2 regions of the Ruoffia sp. FAM 26254 genome follow, and region 2 is predicted to be linked to the other one. Evidence: predicted binding sites of a transcription regulator. Region 2 holds the regulator's gene; the other holds the start of a gene.
What was found. Region 2 encodes HrcA, which represses chaperone genes, less so after heat shock. Its sites were predicted from a motif close to TTAGCACTCNNNNNNNNNGAGTGCTAA; they were not measured.
Positions count from the first base shown of each region.

Region 1 (11,164 bases), on a different contig from region 2:
GTTTCAAGTTCAACCTCCAATAAAGTATAGTTCGCACTATTTTGCTTTTTCTTGAAGTGGGTAATTGCGTGCTTGCCACCGTTATCGTAGTCGTTTGAATAGACTTTCATCGTTTTACTTTCGGTTAGCCAAGATTCTATCTTCCCCTGGGGTTTGCGAACGACGCCTTCAACCAACGCAGTATAGATGCGTTCTTTGACAATCGTGTGCCAGTTTTCTTGCAATTTTTCTTTAACTTCTTCGGTTTTAGCGTAGATCATGACGCCAGATGTGTCGCGGTCCAGGCGGTGCACGACGAAGATGCGGTTACGGCGGTTGCCTTCTTGCACGTATTTTGTGACTTGACGGTAGGCTGTATCTTCTGCGTAGTCTCTGCCAGCTACGGATAGGATACCCGCTTCTTTGTCAATCACGATGAGGTCATCGTCTTCATGTAAGATTTTTACGCCTTCAAGCGCAGCGGTCTTTTTCGCTCCTTCATTGGATAAAACGCCGACTTTTTGCCCTTTCTTCAATGGATGATTAAATTGTGTGACAGCTTTTCCATCGACAAAGAACTGCCCACGCGCTAGCATGGATTTAACATTGTTGCGACTCTTTGGTGCTAATTGGTTGATCATAAATTTGAGTAATTCGGTTGCTTCTTCGGCTGTGTAATAGGTCATATGTTTGTTCATTCAACTCACCTTTTCATTTACTTCTTATCTTTGTAGTATAGCAGAAAAATACGCCAAAGTTTGGTATAATCACCCTACAAGATGAAAGGTAGGCAATTAAATGAATAATAATGATCGATTAACCCGCTTGCGTTACGCCCTCGACATCAAGGACGAGGACATGATAATTATTTTCCAGATGGGTGGTTTGGCCGTTAGCCAAGCAGAATTACTCGCTTTCTTAGATAAAATACCTAACGAAGACAGACTCGCTGAAAATGAGTATGCAGAGAATTTAAGTGATGCAGCTTTCGAACGCTTTTTAAATGGTTTAATTATTTCACAACGTGGGGTAAAAGACGGTGCCAGTGGCCCAGCATTAGAGTTAAACTCGCAAAACGCGAATAACTTATTACTGAAAAAAGTGAAGATTGCGTTGAAATTAACGAGTGAGGATATGTTAGACATTTTAAATTTGGCAGGGGTTGAGCTTTCTAACAGCGAATTAAGTGCTGTTTTACGCAAAGAAGGCCACCGCAATTATAAGCCCTGCGGCGACCGGTATGCGCGTAATTTCCTCAAAGGTTTGGCGATTGATTACCGAAGTTAGATTTCGAAAGTGTACTTGTGCCCTTGAGACATGCTGTGATAGAAGCCTTCGCCTTCGTATAAATGAAAAACTTGCATGCCTTGGCGAATGTCGTCATCTGGATACACTTGCTCAACATATGGATTGTTCGTAAGCAGTTCCTGAAGGCGGTCTTTCCCAACTTGGCGCACTTTTCCCTCGATTCGGATCACTTGAACGAGATAGCCTTCTTCAGACATTGTGGTAATAGCGATATTTGGATTGTGCTTAAGTTGTTTATAAAAATCCGTCGTGGGACTGGTCATGAAAAAGACGCCCTGCTCGTTAGCAACGCCGATATGGGCATGTCTCGCATGCGGTTTTCCGTTCTCGTCCACCGTTGCAAAGACAGCAACTTTCATATCTTTTTCCAGAATTTGCATAATATCATTTACTTCCATGTTAACACTCCTTCGCTCTTTATTTTCTTTTATTATAGCATATGGATTCGCTTTTATAAAATTATTTTATATAGGTGAAATGTAACACAAATGTGAAGAGGATATGATATTTTCAAGTGGATATTGCTTTTTATTACCGATAACTGTACATTAGATATATTAATGAATGAATATGGTCTGACCATAGGGGGAAGAATGTTGAAAAAATTAATCTTATTTAGTTCTTTATTTATACTAGGCGGGTGTGGGTACTTGGACTCAGAACCACCAGCTGGGAGAACTGAGGGCTACGTACACGAACCCGTCCAAGATGGAAATGGTAATAAAAATGAAGAAGCAGAAATACAAACAGATTCTGAATCAGCAGTTGAGACTGAAAAAGTTTCTGAAGTGGAGACGAACACTGAAGACGAGGTCAAACTTGGGATGGCAATCTTTGTGCCAGATCCCGAATTAATGGTGTACTTACCGATTGAAGTGGCCGAAGAAGAGCTAGATTATACAGAAGATGAGTTAATTTACTGGAATAACTTGGCGATTGAATACGGACTGCCAACTTACGATGGTGTCAGCGACTTTAACTTATTCGCTACTGCAGTGCAACAAGCGATAGACGCTGCACAAGAATCTGTGTATGAAGAACCTGTCTATGAGGAGCCTGTTTACGAAGAACCGGAGTCTTCATACGAAGAGCCGTCTTACGAGGAACCAGATTCTTCATATGAGGAACCTTCTTACGAAGAGCCCATTGATGAAGGTTCTCTACCAGAAGAAGAAACTCCAAGTAATGATTATTATAATTACGATTTCAGTAATAATAGTAATCGCAGCACTGTGTTTGGCAATGATGAAAGTGAATAGAGTTTAGGTGAGAACCGCTGATCTGGGAATGTTTCCTGGGTCGGCGTTTTTTTGTGTGGATTTTGGTTTGCGGGGTGTCGAGTGGTGGCACGACACTCCGTATTTTCATTTGCGGTACGTCGAGTCGGATCACGACGCTACGGAAATTTAGTTGCGGGGCGTCGTGTGGTGGCACGACACTCCGTATTTTCATTTGCGGTACGTCGAGTCGGATCACGACGCTATGGAAATTTAGTTGCGGGGCGTCGTGTGGTGACACGACACTCCGTATTTTCATTTGCGGTACGTCGAGTCGGATCACGACGCCCCGCATTTTCAAGAAAGCTCACTGAAAACTCAAAAAACCTCCCAACCTACTTCATCACTGAGATAAAGTAAGCCGGGAGGCCATTTTATATTAAATTATCTTACTTCTTAAGCTTCAGCTTACATCATGCCTGGCATTCCGCCACCCATGCCGCCTCCGCCCATTCCCATGTCTGGTGTTTCTGATGGGATGTCTGCAACAACTGCTTCGGTTGTTAATAGTAATGCGGCAACTGAGGCTGCATTTTGTAGGGCTGTACGTGTTACTTTAGTTGGGTCTACGATACCAGCGTCGATCATGTTTTCGAATTGACCTGTGGCTGCGTTGTAGCCGATACCTTTGTCTGACGTACGGATTTGTGACACAACGACTGAACCTTCTGCGCCGGCATTTTCAGCGATTTGGCGAATTGGTTCTTCAAGTGCGCGAGCAACGATTGAGATTCCTGTTGCTTCGTCGCCTTCTGCTTCAAGTGCGTTCACTGCGTCTTGAACGTTCACAAGTGCAGTTCCCCCACCTGCTACGATACCTTCAGCAACTGCGGCACGTGTTGCGTTTAATGCATCTTCGATACGTAGTTTGATTTCTTTTTGTTCTGTTTCAGTTGCAGCACCGACTTTGATGACTGCTACTCCGCCACCTAATTTAGCTAGGCGTTCTTGTAATTTTTCACGGTCGAATTCACTTGTTGTTTCTTCGATTTGTCCGCGGATTAAGCCAACGCGGTTTTCGATTTGTTCTTTAGATCCAGCACCTTCAACGATGGTTGTGCTGTCTTTTGTTACTGAAACTTTACCAGCTGTACCTAAGTGGTCTGGTGTTGCATCTTTTAACTCAAAGCCTAATTCTTCTGAAATTACTGTTGCACCAGTCAGAATCGCTAAGTCTTCTAACATTGCTTTACGACGGTCACCAAATCCTGGTGCTTTAACGGCAACCACATTTAATGTTCCGCGTAATTTATTTAATACTAGTGTTGGTAATGCTTCGCCTTCAATATCTTCTGCGATAATTAATAATGGACGGCTTGTTTGCATAACACTTTCTAATAAAGGTAGTACATCTTGGATGTTTGTAATTTTACGGTCAGTAATTAATACATATGGGTTCTCTAAGTCTGCAACCATTTTTTCATTGTCAGTTACCATGTACTGAGATAAGTAACCACGGTCAAATTGCATTCCTTCAACCACTGATAATTCTGTATCAATCGATTGTGAATCTTCAATTGTGATGACACCATCTTGGCCAACTTTTTCCATTGCGTCAGCGATTAATTCCCCTACTTTTTCATCTCCTGAAGAAACTGATGCGACTTGTGCAATCGATTCTTTTGAAGAAACGGGTTGAGATAATGATTGTAAAGCTTCAACCGCTGCACGTGTTGCCATTTCGATTCCGCGACGGATGCCAACTGGGTTTGCACCTGAAGTCACATTTTTCATACCTTCACGAGCGATTGCTTGAGTTAATAATGTTGCGGTCGTTGTCCCGTCACCGGCGATGTCGTTCGTTTTTGAAGCGACTTCCATGACTAACTGTGCACCCATATTCTCGAAGCGATCTTCCAATTCGATCTCGCGAGCGATTGTTACACCATCATTTGTAATTGTTGGTGATCCAAATTGTTGATCTAATACTACATTACGCCCTTTTGGCCCTAATGTTACTTTAACTGTATCTGCTAAGATATCAACTCCACGTAGTAGAGCTGCACGTGCATCTTCTGAAAATCTTAAATCTTTTGCCATATAATATTCTCTCCTTTAAATTCGATATTATGCTAAGACTGCTAATAAATCTTTGTGTTCAATAATCATCAATGACTCTTCGCCATGTTCAACTTCTGTTCCAGAATAATTCTTGAAGAACACTGTGTCGCCAACTTTAACGCCATCTTTTTCTTCGATCTCTGGTCCAATTGCCACAATTTCACCGTATTGTTCTTTTTCTTTGGCTGAACTTGGTAATACGAAACCACTTGCTGTCGTTTCTTCTGTTTCTGCCACTTTGATAACAACACGTTTTCCTAAAGGTTTAATCATATTATACCCTCCAAATGATTTTATTTTTATATTTAGCACTCGTTTTATTTGAGTGCTAATGGTTTAATCTTATAATAGTCTAAATTGGTCAAAAAATCAAGTCATAGAATTATCTTTTTCGAAAAAAAAGGCACACCTTTTGGCGTGCTTTACAATTATTTTTTTTCAAAATCAGAGAAATCCTCTGCATCATCCTTATTACTATCAATGAAGTAAATGAGTGTCTGTAGTTCATTCGTCAGGTCCACATTTTGAACACGAACGCTGCGCGGTACATCAAATCTAAGTGGCGTGAAGTTCATGATTCCTTTCACTCCCGCCTCGATAATTCGGTTCACTATATCCCCTGCGACGTCTTGTGGGACTGATAAAATAATAATTTCAATTTGTTGTTGTTCGATTTGCTCTTCCAATTCATCCATTGAATAAACTGGGACACCACGTTGAATTGTTCCAATTATGTCAGTATTTACATCAAACGCGGCTCCAATTCGAACATTGCTATTCTTCCGGAAATTGTAGTTAATCAGTGCATTTCCCAAATTACCTACACCAACCAGACCAACCGACGTTAAGCGATCTTGATTTAAAATACGCGAGAAAAAGTCTAATAAGTGATCTACATCGTAACCGTAACCACGTTTCCCCAATGCCCCAAAATATGAAAAGTCACGACGAATGGTCGCACTATCTACTTTTACAGCTTCACTTAATTCCGTTGAAGAAATGCGCTTTTTCCCTGCATGTTGCAAGAATCGTAAATACCTATGGTAGATGGGTAATCTCAAGGCAGTCGCTTTTGGTATTTCTTTTGCCATAAATTGCCTCCTCCTAGGTTTATCTATATCTAATTTTTAAGTCATGCTCATTATAGCACTCCTTCACAAAATTTGTCCAAATGTAACCTTCGAGGGTTTACATTTATTGTGAACTCCGAGCCTATTTAGCCTAACTTTTATATTCTAATATATTTTATAGTGAGAATAAAGCTTTTTATGTGAAATATTATGCAAAATGTACATTAATTCGAATATGGTGGTGGTTGGGTGAGGAATTTCATTTTATTATTTTATATTTTGTTAAATAGGTGTGTGTGGGCTATAATAATTAAGAGTTCAAATAGAAGGAGTCATCGAATGATTTTACTACAAGCTAATGACGTTGCGCGTCGCTTTGCTGATGTGACGCTGTATGAGAAAGTTTCATTTAATATCCAAACGAATGACCGCATTGCTCTTGTTGGGCGAAATGGTGCGGGAAAATCGACATTAATAAGTCAAATTATGAAAACAGAACCGATTTCTGCAGGGGAAATTACACGCTCACGCGATTTGCGGGTGGGTTATTTAGAGCAGCATGTATCGATTGATTCAAACCGCTCGATTTGGGAGGAGATGTTACATGTCTTCTCGGATACCTTGGCCTTGCGCGAAAAGGCGGAGGTGGCAGCTGAGCGAGTGGCTGAGTTGAGTGAGGATTGGGAATCGAAGGAATATCAAAATGCCTTAAGTGCCTATGATCAGATTCAACAACAGTTGGCAGAATCGAACGCCTATGGGGTTGAGTCGGAAATCCGGACGGTCTTACATGGCTTTCAATTTTATGAGGAAGATTACGACCGCCCTGTTGAATCGCTATCGGGTGGGCAAAAAACTAGACTCGCTTTGGCGCGTATTTTGCTAATGTCTTATGATCTTTTAATCTTGGATGAGCCGACTAACCACTTGGATATGCAGACACTCAACTGGCTCGAAGGCTACTTGCGTGGTTACCGGGGTGCGCTGTTGATTGTATCGCATGACCGTTACTTTTTAAATCGGGTGGCCAATCAAGTCCTCGAGTTGCGTAACAATACGTTGCATACGTATAAAGGGAATTATGATTTTTATTTAAAAGAGAAAGCATTGCGCATGGAACAAGAGTGGAAAGAATACCAGAAGCAACAAAATGAGATTGAGAAATTGGAAGAATTTGTTGCAAAAAATATTGTCCGAGCGTCTACGACGAAACGTGCGCAGAGTCGCCGGAAAAAATTAGAAAAAATGGACCGTATCGAAAAACCGAAGCAAGATACGAGAGCACCGCGAATTGAGTTCAGTGCAAGTCGCGACAGCGGAAACCGTGTGATTGAAACGCGCGACTTGACGATTGGTTATGAAGAGCCGATTGCTAAAACTATAAATATGGACTTGCGTCGCCAAGATGCGATTGCGATTGTAGGGCCGAATGGGGTCGGAAAGACGACTTTCTTGAAGACTATTTTACAACAAATCCCTGCGCTTTCTGGGGAAGTTATTCTCGGAAGTAATGTCGATATTGGTTACTATGACCAAAATGTGAATCAGTTGGATGGAAATCAAACAGTGTTGGAGACGCTGTGGCAAGCGCACGATACAACCGATGAATGGAAAGTGCGTTCGATTTTAGGGAGTTTCTTGTTTAGTGGCGAGACGGTTGAGAAGAAAGTGTCGATGCTGAGTGGTGGCGAAAAGGCCCGCCTGAGCTTGGCACTGCTGGCGACCGATCATGACAATACTTTGTTATTAGATGAGCCGACCAACCACTTAGACATTGATAGTAAGGAAGTTCTGGAAGAAGCGTTAATTGATTACGACGGCACGCTACTGTTCGTGTCGCACGACCGCTATTTTATTAACCGCATTGCGACCAACATTTTGGAAATATCACCTGATGGCGCGTCGCTTTATTTAGGTGATTATGATTACTATATTGAGAAAAAACGTGAGTTAGAGGAAATCGAAGCTTTACGTGAGCAAGATAGTCAGGACGAGGCCACTCCTAATAAGGAAATGTCTCAAAACCAGTTCACTTATGAAGAAACAAAAGCTTTGAAAAAGGACTTGCGGAAACTTCAAACTAAAGTCGATGAGGCAATGGCAGAAAGTGAAGCCATGGATGCCTTGATCACAAAGCTTGAAGCGGATATGTTAACGGCGAATGAAGCCAATGACCAACCTGAGTTAGCTGATTTGAATAAAAAATTGATTCAAGCAAACGAGCGTCAAACCAATGCGCTGGAAACTTGGGAAGAGGCAAGTATTGAACTTGAGGCTTTCATGGAAGAGCATCCGGGAATTGAGATTTAGATATAGCACGAGAAAAACACCAAACTTTGTGAGAAGTTTGGTGTTTTTTGTTGAGTGTTATTGGTTGCGGGGCGTCGTGAGCGTGCACGACACTACGGAAATTGGCTTGCGGAGTGTCGTGAGTATGCACGACGCTACGCATTCGGATTTGCGGGGCGTCGCGGGCATGCACGACACTACGCATTTGGATTTGCGGTACGTCGCGGGCGTGCACGACACTACGCATTCGGATTTGCGGTACGTCGCGCACGAACACGACCCCCCGCAAATCCCGAAAATACTTCTAAGGTTATATTTTCCCAGAGGTTTTTTGGTTTCATTTTATAAAATTACGGGACAACCCAGCCTTTCACAATCCCCCGCGCTTGAAGTTGAGCAGCGGTTACGCCTGCCTTATCGGCCATATGATTTTCCGCTTGGCTTGGGACAATATACTCATCAAGCAGGACTCGCGATTTTTCCACAAATCCGAGCTCAATGAAGCGCGGATCTGCTACTTGATATTGTGTCCCGATTCGCACAGCCTGGTTAACTTCATCGGAGAATCGCACCCAGGCCTGACTCACAACATATTCGCTCCCGCCAATTCGAAAGACGTACCCGCCTTGTTGCGTCGCTCCTAAATATTCAACCGGCTCGCTGACAAACATTTTCTCGTAAAAACCAACCGCTTCAAATCCTTCATCAAAATACCCATCCCGGTAAGCCTTCATTTCCATAGCTTGGTACGGCATATCGATCATGAAAAATGTTCGTTTGAAGTTGCGAATTGCGGCAGACTCTTTACTCGCTTGCTCAATTAAATCACCGTATTGAGAATATCCCCGAACAACTCCTACCCCAAATATTGTGAAAGCGATAAGGGTTAGAATGAGTATTATTTTTGGGATTAATAAATTAACATAATACAGACAGGAAACTAGTAAAATAGAGAGAATAATTACGACTAATAAACCCCAAGCAAAATATCCATAATAAAATTGCTCCATCGCTATCCATTGTTCGTACATATTAGCCCCCTCTTGAATTTAGTTACTTTATTTTAATACATTCTGGATAAAAAATCTATTGGAACATGCGATTGGCTAGTGGGTTTGGGCGTCGCGGATCGGCGCGATAAACCGTAAACATGGATACGGAGTGTCGTGAGTCAGCACGATACTACGGAAATTGGCTTGTGGAGTGTCGTGAGCGTGCACGACACTCCGCATTTGAGTTTGCGGTACGTCGCGAGCTTGCACGACACTCCGCATTTGAGTTTGTGGTACGTCGTGAGCGTGCGCGACACTCCGTATTCGGATTTGCGGTTCATGATGAATAGAAGTTGTTCATCTAAAGCAACCGCCTATCCATACACCCTTTCAATCGCAATCTCAATTTCGAATATGTATAATGAATGTACCCACGGTCAACTAAAGGAGGAACTACCGTGCCTGAAATCAAACATAAGGAACGCGAGCCACACCTTGATAAAGAAGAAGACGTTATCATCAAGTCAGAACGCTTTCGAATTTATTTTCAAAATTACTATACAATTATTTCTTTAGTCAATGATATTCTTACCGGTGGCCTATATTTTATAGGGAGTATTTCAAATATTCTAGGAGCACCCGTTATAATCGGAAATATCGCATACTTGGTAGGGGGATTTTTTCTACTTATGCGTCCCATTTTGAAAATTTTCCGAAATGTATTTATCTATAATGAAGAAAAGTACCAACGTGAGGTTATCGATGTGGAAATAGAAAATGAAGATCAGTCCGAATAACTCGATGATATTTATCCACAGTTCAACATATACAACTAAGTTTATCGCTTTTTCCGGCATGCGGAGTGTCGTGATAAGGCGCGACACTCCGTATTCGGATTTGCGGTACGTCGCGACGCCTCTCGACGCCCCGCATGCTACAAAAAAGCCTCTGAGGTTTATTTCCTCAGAGGCCTGTCCCATTCTTATTTTCCCTACTCACCTAACATCAAACCAGGGATCGCATTGATATCTAATTCACTGAAGTCTTTGTCTGCATACATATGATGTGCGCTGGCTCCGATCATCGCTGCATTATCTCCGCACAATTTTAAGGGTGGGATAATTAATTCTACATTTGGAAATTCAGTGGCTAGGCGCGTTGACAACTCCCCGCGCAGTCCGGAGTTGGCTGCGACTCCACCGGCTAAGATAAATTGGCGCACTTCTGGATATTCGCGCAAAGCTTTGCTTGCTTTTTCTACCAGCACTTCTACGGCTGCCGTTTGGAAGCTCGCGGCCAAATCTTCAGGTACAATCTCGTCGCCACGCTGTTTAGCGTTGTGCACGGTGTTCATTACGGCACTTTTCATGCCGGAAAAGCTGAAGTCGAAATTGTCCTCATGCATCATCGCACGCGGAATTGCGTATGCTTCAGGATTTCCTTTGCCGGCTAACTCGTCTAAATATTTTCCAGCGGGGTAAGGCAAGTCTAGAATCCGTCCCACTTTGTCGTACGCTTCACCAACGGCGTCATCTTGCGTTTCACCAATAATTTCAAATGAAAATTCTTCTTTCATATAAACGAGTTCAGTATGTCCACCACTGACAATCAGCGCCATTAATGGAAACTTCAACGGTTTGACCAATTGACTGGCGTAAATGTGACCAGCTAAATGGTTGACTGCCAGCAATGGTTTGTTGTGCACCATTGCTAAAGTTTTTCCAGCTGTCACCCCTACTAATAAAGCGCCCACGAGTCCAGGTCCTTGCGTAACTGCGACCGCGTCCATGTCAGCGACGCCGTGGCCACTCTCCTCTAAAGCCATATCAATCACTTGGGTAATTTGCTCCACATGGTGACGGCTCGCCACTTCGGGCACGACTCCACCAAATCGCATGTGACTTTTTATTTGTGATGCGACGATATTTGATAAGATTTCTCGTCCGTCTTGAACGACCGCCACACTTGTCTCGTCACAACTTGTTTCAATAGCTAATATTAATGATTCACTCACTCGATCTCCTCCTTTCGCCAAACCATATTGACCGCATCGTCCTGCGGATTTGAATAATAATTCTCTCTTACCGACACCAGCTCAAACCCCACACTTTGGTACAATTTTATCGCCACTTGGTGTTGGCTTCGCACCTCTAGAAAGGCACTGTCAACGTCTTTTAAAGCCCTTTTC
Region 1 covers NZ_JBGQQY010000048.1:3,763-14,926, forward strand. The annotation lists gene ACEN3Z_RS09725 (RluA family pseudouridine synthase) at 1-677, opposite strand, end outside; gene ACEN3Z_RS09730 (DUF1456 family protein) at 778-1,266, shown strand; gene ACEN3Z_RS09735 (pyridoxamine 5'-phosphate oxidase family protein) at 1,263-1,685, opposite strand; gene ACEN3Z_RS09740 (hypothetical protein) at 1,881-2,546, shown strand; gene groL (chaperonin GroEL) at 2,973-4,604, opposite strand; gene ACEN3Z_RS09750 (co-chaperone GroES) at 4,632-4,898, opposite strand; gene ACEN3Z_RS09755 (redox-sensing transcriptional repressor Rex) at 5,054-5,716, opposite strand; gene abc-f (ribosomal protection-like ABC-F family protein) at 6,035-8,005, shown strand; gene ACEN3Z_RS09765 (hypothetical protein) at 8,335-9,015, opposite strand; gene ACEN3Z_RS09770 (YrhK family protein) at 9,435-9,773, shown strand; gene tsaD (tRNA (adenosine(37)-N6)-threonylcarbamoyltransferase complex transferase subunit TsaD) at 9,968-10,990, opposite strand; gene rimI (ribosomal protein S18-alanine N-acetyltransferase) at 10,987-11,164, opposite strand, start outside.
Region 1: ACEN3Z_RS09750 (co-chaperone GroES) is a predicted target of HrcA. The motif match lies at 4,931-4,957, and genes of this name have one in related genera.

Region 2 (10,778 bases):
CAAAGTTAAAAAATTAAAAAGCATGGCTCTGAATTAATTCAAAGACCATGCATTAATATTTAAACTTTCTTATCTTTAGCTTACTTTTTCTTTCTTGATGAAACCACTAACCAAATCCCAGCAACAACTGCAATTGCTGCAATTAAGATAAATATCCAACTATTAGACTCACCTGTGTTAGGTAAAGTTGACATTGCTTGGACTTTAGTAGGAACAAAAAGTAATATAGTTAATATTAAGCTAAATAAAGTTTCTTTTTTCATAAATTTACCCCTCATCTTTAAGAAATGGATCACACTATAATAATTATATGTAATATGCTTAAAATAAGCCAGTGATATTCCCTTCCTTATCGACATCAATACTTTCTGCAGACGGTTTTTTTGGTAAACCTGGCATAGTCATAATCGTTCCAGTGATTGCAACGATAAAGCCTGCACCAGCTGAAAGTCGAAGTTCTTTGATCTTAATATCAAAATCCGTCGGTGCGCCAATTAATGATGCTGTGTCTGAAAGTGAATATTGAGTTTTAGCCATACATACTGGAAGCTTACCAAATCCAGCTTGTTCAATTTTTTTTAACTGTTTCATCGCTTTATTTGTGTAGGTTGCGCCCTTGCCTCCGTATACTTTTTGAACTACATGATTGATTTTATCCATTAAAGTCGTATCTAAGTCATAGGCAAATGTCATGTTTGTCTTATTCTCACAAGCTTCAACAACTAATTGAGCTAAGTCTGTCGCGCCTTTACCACCTTGTTCCCAGACTTTCGCTACAGATGCTTTAATACCCCATTCTTGGCAAGCATCCAATATAACTTGAACTTCTGCATCTGTGTCGGTGAAAAAGTGATTAATTCCGACGACTGTATTTAGATTAAAGACATCTTTCATTGTTTGAATATGATGTTTTAAGTTCACTAGTCCTTTTTTTACTGCGATGACATTTTCCTCATTCAGATGCTGTTTTAATACACCGCCATGCATTTTCAGAGCCTTAACAGTTGCTACAACAACGACTGCATCAGGTGCAAGCTCCGCTGTACGGCATTTGATATCAATGAATTTCTCGCCACCAAGATCTGCACCAAAACCGGCTTCAGTTACAGCATAATCTCCATAATGTAAAGCGTGTTTTGTTGCTAATATACTATTACAACCATGAGCTATATTAGCAAAAGGTCCACCATGAATAAACGCTGGGGTATTCTCTAGTGTTTGAACTAAATTTGGTTTAAAGGCATCGACTAATAACGCCGTAACTGCTCCAGAACCTTTTAAGTCATCGACAGTTACAGGTAGGTTATCATGAGTATAAGCCACAATGATTCGGCTGATTCTCTCTTTCAAATCTATTAAATCTTCAGATAAACAAAAGATGGCCATAATCTCTGAAGCCACTGTTATATCATAGCCATCTTCTCGTGGAACCCCATTAGTTGAGCCATTTAATCCATTAACTATATGACGGAGTTGACGATCATTCATATCTACGACACGTTTCCAAGGAATCTTTCTCGTATCAATATTCAAAGAGTTTCCATGATGAATATGATTATCTAATAATGCAGAGATTAAGTTATGTGCTGAAGAAATTGCATGGAAATCACCTGTAAAATGCAGATTAATATCTTCCATCGGAACTACCTGCGCGTAACCGCCTCCTGCTGCCCCACCTTTCATCCCAAAGACAGGTCCTAGGGAAGGTTCTCTTAGTGCCAGGACTGATTTCTTACCGATCTGAGCTAGACCATCAGCTAAGCCTACAGACATAGTTGTCTTCCCTTCACCTGCAGGTGTTGGCGATATAGCTGTAACCAAAACGAGTTTTCCTTTATTTTTTTCAAATTCTTCTTTATTCATATTCACATCAATTTTGGCTTTATAATGTCCATAAGGTATAAACTCTTTCTTGGATATACCTAATTTTTTGGCAATTTCATTTATTGGTTTTTTATCAGATTGCTTTGCGATATCTATATCTGTTAATTGACTCAAATAATCACTCCTAAATTCGTAGTTTTAATTAGTTTAGTATATCATAGAAAAACGTTATCAATTGCTTATAACCAATGAACTTATACTAATTATACTCAATCATTCGTTTATTCAATATAAAATAATAGTTTCTTAAATTATCATTTTATATTGAACGCTAGTTTAATCCTTATTCACGCAATTTGGGCAAAAAAATAGACAACCCGTTAAGGAAGTCTACTTTAAAAATATATTAATCTTCGTCCATAGAAAGTACTGCCATGAAAGCTTCTTGTGGTATTTCCACACTACCGACAGACTTCATACGTTTCTTACCTTCTTTTTGTTTCTCTAATAGTTTTTTACGACGAGAAACGTCTCCACCATATAATTTGGCAGTTACATCTTTACGGTAAGCTTTAATTGTCGTACGCGCAATAACCTTATTACCAATAGTCGCTTGTACCGGAATTTCAAACATCTGACGAGGTATGATTTCCTTCAATTTACTTGCTAACTCTTTTCCACGGTTGAAAGCAAAGTCACGGTGAACAATCGTACTAAAGGCATCAATAATTTCTCCATTAAGAAGAATATCAAGCTTCACTAAGTTTGATTGTTTGTAACCAATCACTTCATATTCTAACGACGCATAACCTTTAGTATTTGATTTTAATTTATCAAAGAAATCAAAGATGATTTCAGCCATTGGCATTTCGTATACAACGTTAACACGATACTCATCAAGATAATCCATTGTTAGGAAGTTACCACGTTTACGTTCACAAAGATCCATTACCGCTCCAACATAATCATTTGGTACCATGATCGTTGATTTAACGTAAGGTTCTAAGATTTTATCAACTTCTGTGTTATCTGGCATCATAGATGGGTTATCCACGATGATTGTCTCACCGTCTGTTTTGACCACTTCATAGATTACTGAAGGTGCAGTCATAATCAAATCTAAGCCAAATTCACGTTCTAAACGTTCTTGAATTACATCCATATGTAATAAGCCTAGGAACCCTGTTCTGTAACCAAAACCTAACGCTTGAGACGTTTCAGGTTCAAATTGCAGTGCCGCATCGTTTAATTGTAATCTTTCAAGCGATTCTCTTAAATCATTATAGTCACTTGAATCAACTGGATATAAACCAGCATAAACCATTGGATTTAATTTACGGTATCCTGGCAATGCTTCTTCCGTTGGATTGTTAGCTAATGTGATGGTATCACCAACACGGGTATCTTGAATTGTTTTGATGTTCGCTGTGACATAACCAACATCCCCGGCCATTAAGAAATCACGTTGAATTGGTGATGGTGAGAATATTCCTACTTCAACAACTTCGAATTCTTTCCCATTGCTCATTAATTTCATGCGCTCACCGGGGCGTATAACACCTTCCATGACACGAATGTTTAAAACAACACCACGGTAACTGTCATAGGCCGAATCGAAGATTAATGCTTTAAGCGGTGCATCCACATCACCTTGTGGTTCTGGAACTTTCTCAACAATTTGTTCTAAAATATCTTCAATACCAATTCCAGATTTTGCACTTGCGTGAACTGCTTCAGATGCATCAATACCAATAATATCTTCAATTTCAAGTTGAACACGTTCGGGATCTGCTGCAGGTAAATCAATTTTATTAATTACAGGTAAAATTTCTAAATCATTGTCTAAGGCTAGGTAAACATTCGCCAATGTTTGAGCTTCTATCCCTTGAGCTGCATCGACAACTAATAAAGCACCCTCACAGGCTGCTAATGAACGAGAAACTTCATATGTAAAATCGACGTGACCAGGTGTATCAATTAAATGGAAGATATAATCTTCGCCATCTTTTGCTTTATATGTTAATTCAATCGCATTTAATTTGATTGTTATTCCACGCTCACGCTCAAGATCCATTGAATCCAATAATTGAGCTTGCATATCACGGTCAGCCACAGAATGGGTCTGTTGTAAAATACGGTCTGCTAAAGTCGATTTACCGTGGTCAATATGGGCAACAATCGAGAAATTTCTTATTCTTTTTTTTCTTTCTCTCATTTCATTTATATTCATAAATCCTTCACTTCCTTTATAGCCAAATGGCTTACCTACAAAAATACTCACACTTAATCATACCAAAAAACATTGAATATTGATAGGCTCCAGCTCTCTTTTTTTAATTAATTATCTAATCATAAAAATACAATTTAAAAGAGAAGTAAATCTTGTAATAGATATTCATTAATCTAAAATTAGTAAAAAAAAAAGGAGACAATTCAGGCACAATAACTAGCCTGAGTCGCCTCCTAATAATACTTACATTAAATTACTTATCGAACATGTCGCGCATTTTGTCAAAAAATCCACCTTCATTATTCGCACGAACCGCTTGACCAGATTCTTCAGCTAATCTTTGGAATAATTCGCGTTCTTTTTCTGACAATTTTGTAGGTGTTTTAACTGTCACTTTAACGTGTTGATCTCCCGTGAAGTTACCTCTTAGACTAGGTGCACCCTTACCTTTAAGTCGGAAACTTGTACCTGTTTGTGTACCACCAGGTACTTTTAATTTCACTTTTCCGTGAACAGTCGGTACAGTAATTTCATCACCTAAGGCAGCTTGAACGAATGAAATTGGTAATTCATAATAAATTTCAGTTCCGTCACGTTCATATTCCTCACTTGGTTGTACTCTAAAGACTACGTAAAGGTCTCCATAAGGTCCACCATTTTGACCAGCTTCTCCTTGTCCTGATAAACGAATTTGTTGGTCAGTTTCTACTCCGGCTGGAACAGTTACTTTAACTGAATGCTCTTTAGCTTCAATTCCTGCACCATGACACGTTTGACATTTCTCTTTAATTTCTTGGCCAGTTCCTGAACAAACATCACAAGCTCTTTGAGTCATAACACGACCAAATGGTGTGTTTTGCTCTACTTGAACAGCTCCAGATCCATGACATTTAGAACATGTTACTGGACTTGTTCCTGGTTTAGCACCTGAACCATGACACGTATGACATTCTTCATTACGGTTGTATTTAATTGTTGTTTCTTTTCCGAAGATTGCTTCTTCAAAAGTTAATGTCACACGGTATTGTAAGTCGCTTCCACGTGTTGGTGCGTTTGGACTTTGACGCGAAGCACCTGAGCCTCCGAAGAATTGTTCGAAGATATCTTCAAAGCCAAATCCTGCGCCACCATAACTTCCACCACCGAAGCCACCGCCAAATCCGCCACCAAAGTTCGGATCATTAGCCGCATGTCCATACTGATCATAAGCAGCACGTTTTTGCGAATCACTTAGTACTTCATATGCTTCAGAAACTTCTTTAAATTTAACTTCTGCGCCTTCATCTTTGTTAATATCTGGGTGATATTTTTTTGATAATTTACGATAGGCTTTCTTTATCTCTGCATCGGATGCATCTCGAGATACGCCAAGCACTTCATAATAATCACGCTTCTCTGCCATAAACTACCTCCTTCTAGAAATAATCATAAGTCTGTTTATATAAAAAGCCAAGGGTATTGATGCCCTCGGCTAAAAATTAACATCATAATGTAATCATTTTATAAAAATTACTCTTCGTCGTCAACTTCCTCATACTCAGCATCTACAACACTGTCATCTTCAGCTGTTTCACCAGAAGCATCTGCTTGAGCTTGTTGTTCAGCAGCTGCTTGTTCATACAGTTTAACGGTCAAGTTTTGAACAACTTCATTTAAAGCGTCGCGTTTTTCTTTCATAGCTTCTAAATCGTTCTCGTCGATTGCTGCTTGTAACTCATCACGAGCTGCTTCTGCTTGTTTAACTTCTTCTTCTGATACTTTATCTTTCAAGTCTTCTAACGTTTTGTTAGTTGTAAAGATTAATTGATCTACTTCGTTACGTAAATCTGCTTCTTCACGACGTTGTTTATCTAATTCAGCATTCGCTTCTGCATCTTTAACCATTTGATCAATTTCTTCATCTGTAAGACCTGATGATGATTTGATTGTAATTGTTTGTTCTTTTTGAGTTCCTAAGTCTTTAGCACTTACGTTAACGATACCGTTTTTATCAATATCGAATGAAACTTCAATTTGTGGAACACCACGTGGTGCTGCAGGAATATCTGTTAATTGGAATCTACCTAAAGTTTTGTTGTCTTGAGCCATTTCACGCTCACCTTGTAATACATGTACATCTACTGCTGGTTGGTTATCCGCTGCTGTAGAGAATACTTGTGATTTACTTGTAGGAATCGTTGTATTACGGTCGATTAATTTAGTGAAGATTCCACCCATTGTTTCGATACCTAATGATAATGGTGTTACGTCAAGTAAGACAATATCTTTAACATCACCAGAGATAACTCCACCTTGGATAGCAGCACCCATCGCTACTACTTCATCAGGGTTTACTGATTTATTTGGTTCTTTACCAGTTTCTTTACGTACTGCTTCAACTACTGCTGGAATACGAGTTGATCCACCAACTAAGATAACTTGGTCGATTTCGTTTTTGTCAACGCCAGCATCTTTTAATGCTTGTCGAACAGGGTTTTTAGTACGTTCTACTAATTCGTGTGTTAATTCGTCGAATTTAGCGCGACTTAAAGAAGTTTCTAAGTGTAACGGACCAGCATCTGATGCTGTGATGAATGGTAAGCTAATTTGTGTAGATGTTACACCTGATAAATCTTTTTTAGCTTTTTCAGCTGCGTCTTTAAGACGTTGTGCTGCCATTTTATCTTTAGTTAAGTCAATGCCGTTTTCTTTTTTGAATTCAGCTGCTAAGTATTCGATAATTTTGTCGTCAAAGTCATCTCCACCTAGGCTATTATCACCTGAAGTTGAAAGAACATCAAAGACTCCGTCTCCTAATTCAAGGATTGAAACGTCGAATGTTCCTCCCCCTAAGTCGAATACTAAGATTTTTTCTTCGCTATCAGTTTTATCTAATCCATATGCTAAAGCAGCTGCAGTTGGCTCGTTAACGATACGTTCAACTTCTAAACCAGCGATTTTACCAGCATCTTTAGTTGCTTGACGTTGTGAGTCGTTGAAGTATGCAGGTACTGTAATAACTGCTTTATCAACCTTTTCACCTAAGTAGTCTTCTGCATAACTTTTAATGTATTGTAATGTCATCGCAGAGATTTCTTGAGGAGTATATTCTTTATCTCCCATAGTTACTTTATAATTGTCACCCATGTGACGTTTAATTGAACTTACTGTATCTGGGTTTGTTACTGCTTGACGTTTAGCAACTTCCCCTACTTGAATTTCATCATTTTTTAAAGCTACAACAGATGGTGTTGTACGGTTACCTTCTGGATTTGGAATAATTTTAGCTTCTCCACCTTCAAGAACCGCTACAGCAGAGTTTGTTGTACCTAAGTCAATACCAATAATTTTAGCCATATTACATTTCTCCTTTTAATTTTATTCTGATACGATAACCATTGCCGGTCTAATGACACGATTATCAATTCGATATCCTTTTTGTAACACTTGAATCACATGATTACTTTCTTGTCCTTCTCCCGCAGGCATGACACTTACTGCTTGGTGGAAGCTTGGATCAAATTCTTCATTCAATGGATCAATTGTTTCAATTTTTTCTTTTTCAAACGCATTTTTGAATTGGTTATGAACCATTTCAACACCTTTTTTAAGTACTTCGCCATCTTCCGATGTCGTTTCCGTTTGTAGAGCTCTTTCTAAGTTATCAATAACTTCTAAGAGTGATGACGCTAAGTTTTGCGATCTAAATTTTGCTGCTTCAGATCTTTCTCTTGAATTAATACGACGCATATTAGCTATCTCAGCTTGTAGGCGTAATATCTTGTCATCTAGTTCTTCGTTTTCTTGTTTTAATTTATCTAATTCTGATACCTCTTGAGTTTCTTCTTCAGAAACTTCGGGTGTATCAGACGTTGTCTCTTCTGATGTCTCTGGTTCGATAATTTCTACAGACTCATCAACAACATTGTTATTTTTTTCGTTATCTGTCAATTGACACCCTCCTTCATTTATATTATTGAATCGATAATTTGTTAATCATCACTTCTAATAACGCAATTACTTTTTCATAGGACATTGTTGTAGGTCCAAGTAATCCTAATATTATTTTTTGGTTTTCATTGACAAACGATCCAGTAAGAAGATTAATATTCGCTAAGCTATCAGCTAAAAACTCATAACCAAACAAAATATTAATACCTTCTTCTTGTTCTTCAAGTAAATGATGCATTTCCCTTGAACCATCAATGAGTTCAAAGAGATTTTTCAATGCTTCTCTACTTGTTTGTCCATCGATTAAATCAAAGAGATTACTTTTCCCACTAATGTAATAGCGGTGTCCTTTTATGTGGTGCATTGATTTTTCAATCAACGGAGAGAAATCTAATTGATATCCTGTTAAACGTTGAGTTAATAAAGGTATTCCTAACTTCATTCTTTGATAGGCATCTTCAAGTACAACCCCTTTGAGTTCATCATTTATCATCTCAACTAACTTTGTAATATCATCTTTTGAAAGTGATACTTTTAATTCAATTTGCTCGCTTTCTATATTCCCCTTATCTGTCATAAGGATAGAAATATAACGCGTCCGATCAATTGGTACTAATTTAAATTCTTCGAAATAATGCGATTCTTTATTTTGCCCTAGTACCACTGCTGTAAAACCAGTCAATGAAACTAATATATCTGCACAAAGTTGTGTTAATTGTAACGGACTATAATGTTTCGCTTGAGTCAACTCTTCAAAATTAGCGTCATCATCAAGAAATGGTAATTCTTTGTCCTCCTGATGAATAATCCCATCAATATAATAACGATAACCATCAATAGATGGTATACGGCCACTAGAAGTATGTGGCTTCATTAGCAAGCCTTGCTGTTCTAACACGACCATATCATTACGTATTGTTGCAGGACTCACTTTTAAGTAACTCTCTCGAAGTAAAGTTTTTGAGCCAATGGGTTCTTCAAATTGTCTATAAAGTTGTATGATTAAATTAAGAACTTCTTGTTGCCTTGGTGTCAACATTTTCTCACCCCACTTATTAGCACTTAAGTTATCTGAGTGCTAACTGTTATTATAATACATCCTCCTAGGATAATTGTCAAGGGTTTTACAGAAATTAATCAAAAAAAATAGCACTCTTATATTAAGAGTGCTAGATTACTTCATTTTCTTCTATATTATGTGATTGGTCACGGTTAAACGTGAAGCCTTCACCTAGAACTTGCTGAATTCCCGTCACTGTTACAAAGGCATTTGAATCAATCTCATTTATGATTCTTTGGACTTTAATTAACTGAATTCGATTAATAACGACATATAGTACTTCTTTTTCAGCTTTAGAATAATATCCGTAACCTTTTAGTACTGTAATCCCACGGTCAACTCGCTTCATAATTTCTTCAGCAATTTCATCATGTTTATTTGATACAACCATGATCGCTTTCTTAGGATTATACCCCTCCATGACGAAGTTTAAAATCTTACTTGTAATATATAATGATATTAAAGTCAGTAAGCCTTTTTCTAAACCGATGACAATTGTTAGTGGAATGACAATCAAAACGTCAAGAATCAACAAAGCAATAGAAACTTGCAAGCCCAAATATTTATTAATGATTAAGGCAATAATATCAACGCCTGCTGTCGTCCCGTGTCCTAAAATAACAATTCCGATTCCCAATCCAATTAAAAATCCACTGGCTAATGGTCCTAATAATGAATTCGTTGGAATAAAACTAGGTAGGAATACGAATTCTAAGAATAATGACATGGATATAATTGCGACAATCGTATAAAAGATTGTCTCCTTTTCGAGAAACCTCCAACCGATCAACATAATAACCGCATTGATTATAAAGTTACTCAATGCAGGACTAATGTCAAATATATAGAACAATAAGAGTGTGATACCCGTTACGCCACCTTCACCAAGTTGGTTTGGAATGACTATTGAATTAACGGCGATTGAAAAGATAAATGTCCCGATTAACACAAGGGCTAGGTTTTTGATCACTGTTTTATACATCTCGACCACCACCTAGATTTTTGAAATAAAGACGGGTGTTATCTTCATCAATTTTCAATTGGTCGATCAATTCATCGACACTATTAAATTTATATTCTCCACGTAAATAATGATGCCATCTAACTCTGACTTTATCACCATAAATCATTTGATTAAAATCTAAAATGTAAACTTCGCACGTTAAATCATGATTATCGTAGAACGTAATATTATGACCAATAGATGCGCTACCTAGATGCCAAGTATCGCCTATCTTAATTTCAACGGCATAAACGCCTATTCCAGGAAGCAGTTGCGGATGTGGGACTTTGATATTAGCTGTTGGATATCCTAATGTACGTCCTACTTTTTCACCATGAATAACTGTACCGTATATTTCATAAATATAGCCCAAATCCTGGTTGGCTTGCTCCATATCGCCTTGGTAAACGAGTTCTTTAATTCGAGTCGTTGCTACTTTGGAAAAGTGTGATGCTAATTCCTCAACTTCAATGACATCAAAGCGCTCAGCAGCATGAATGGGTAAAGTTTGCATATTCGCGATGTCTTTTTTTCCATAAGTATAATCAAAACCTGCCACCGCAACTTCGGTATGCAAATCGACTAAGTACTTTTCAACGAATTCTTGCGGCGTTTGAGTACCAAAAGCGAATGTATATTCAACAATGTATAAAATTTCCACTTCAAATTCTTCCATTAGTTCCGCTTTTCGCTTATTCGTTGTTAAGTAATGAAATGAATCTAAATTAAGA
Region 2 covers NZ_JBGQQY010000061.1:217-10,994, forward strand. The annotation lists gene ACEN3Z_RS10645 (LPXTG cell wall anchor domain-containing protein) at 81-263, opposite strand; gene ACEN3Z_RS10650 (formate--tetrahydrofolate ligase) at 322-1,998, opposite strand; gene lepA (translation elongation factor 4) at 2,231-4,054, opposite strand; gene dnaJ (molecular chaperone DnaJ) at 4,308-5,456, opposite strand; gene dnaK (molecular chaperone DnaK) at 5,564-7,390, opposite strand; gene grpE (nucleotide exchange factor GrpE) at 7,412-7,984, opposite strand; gene hrcA (heat-inducible transcriptional repressor HrcA) at 8,007-9,023, opposite strand; gene ACEN3Z_RS10680 (YitT family protein) at 9,154-10,026, opposite strand; gene ribF (riboflavin biosynthesis protein RibF) at 10,019-10,778, opposite strand, start outside.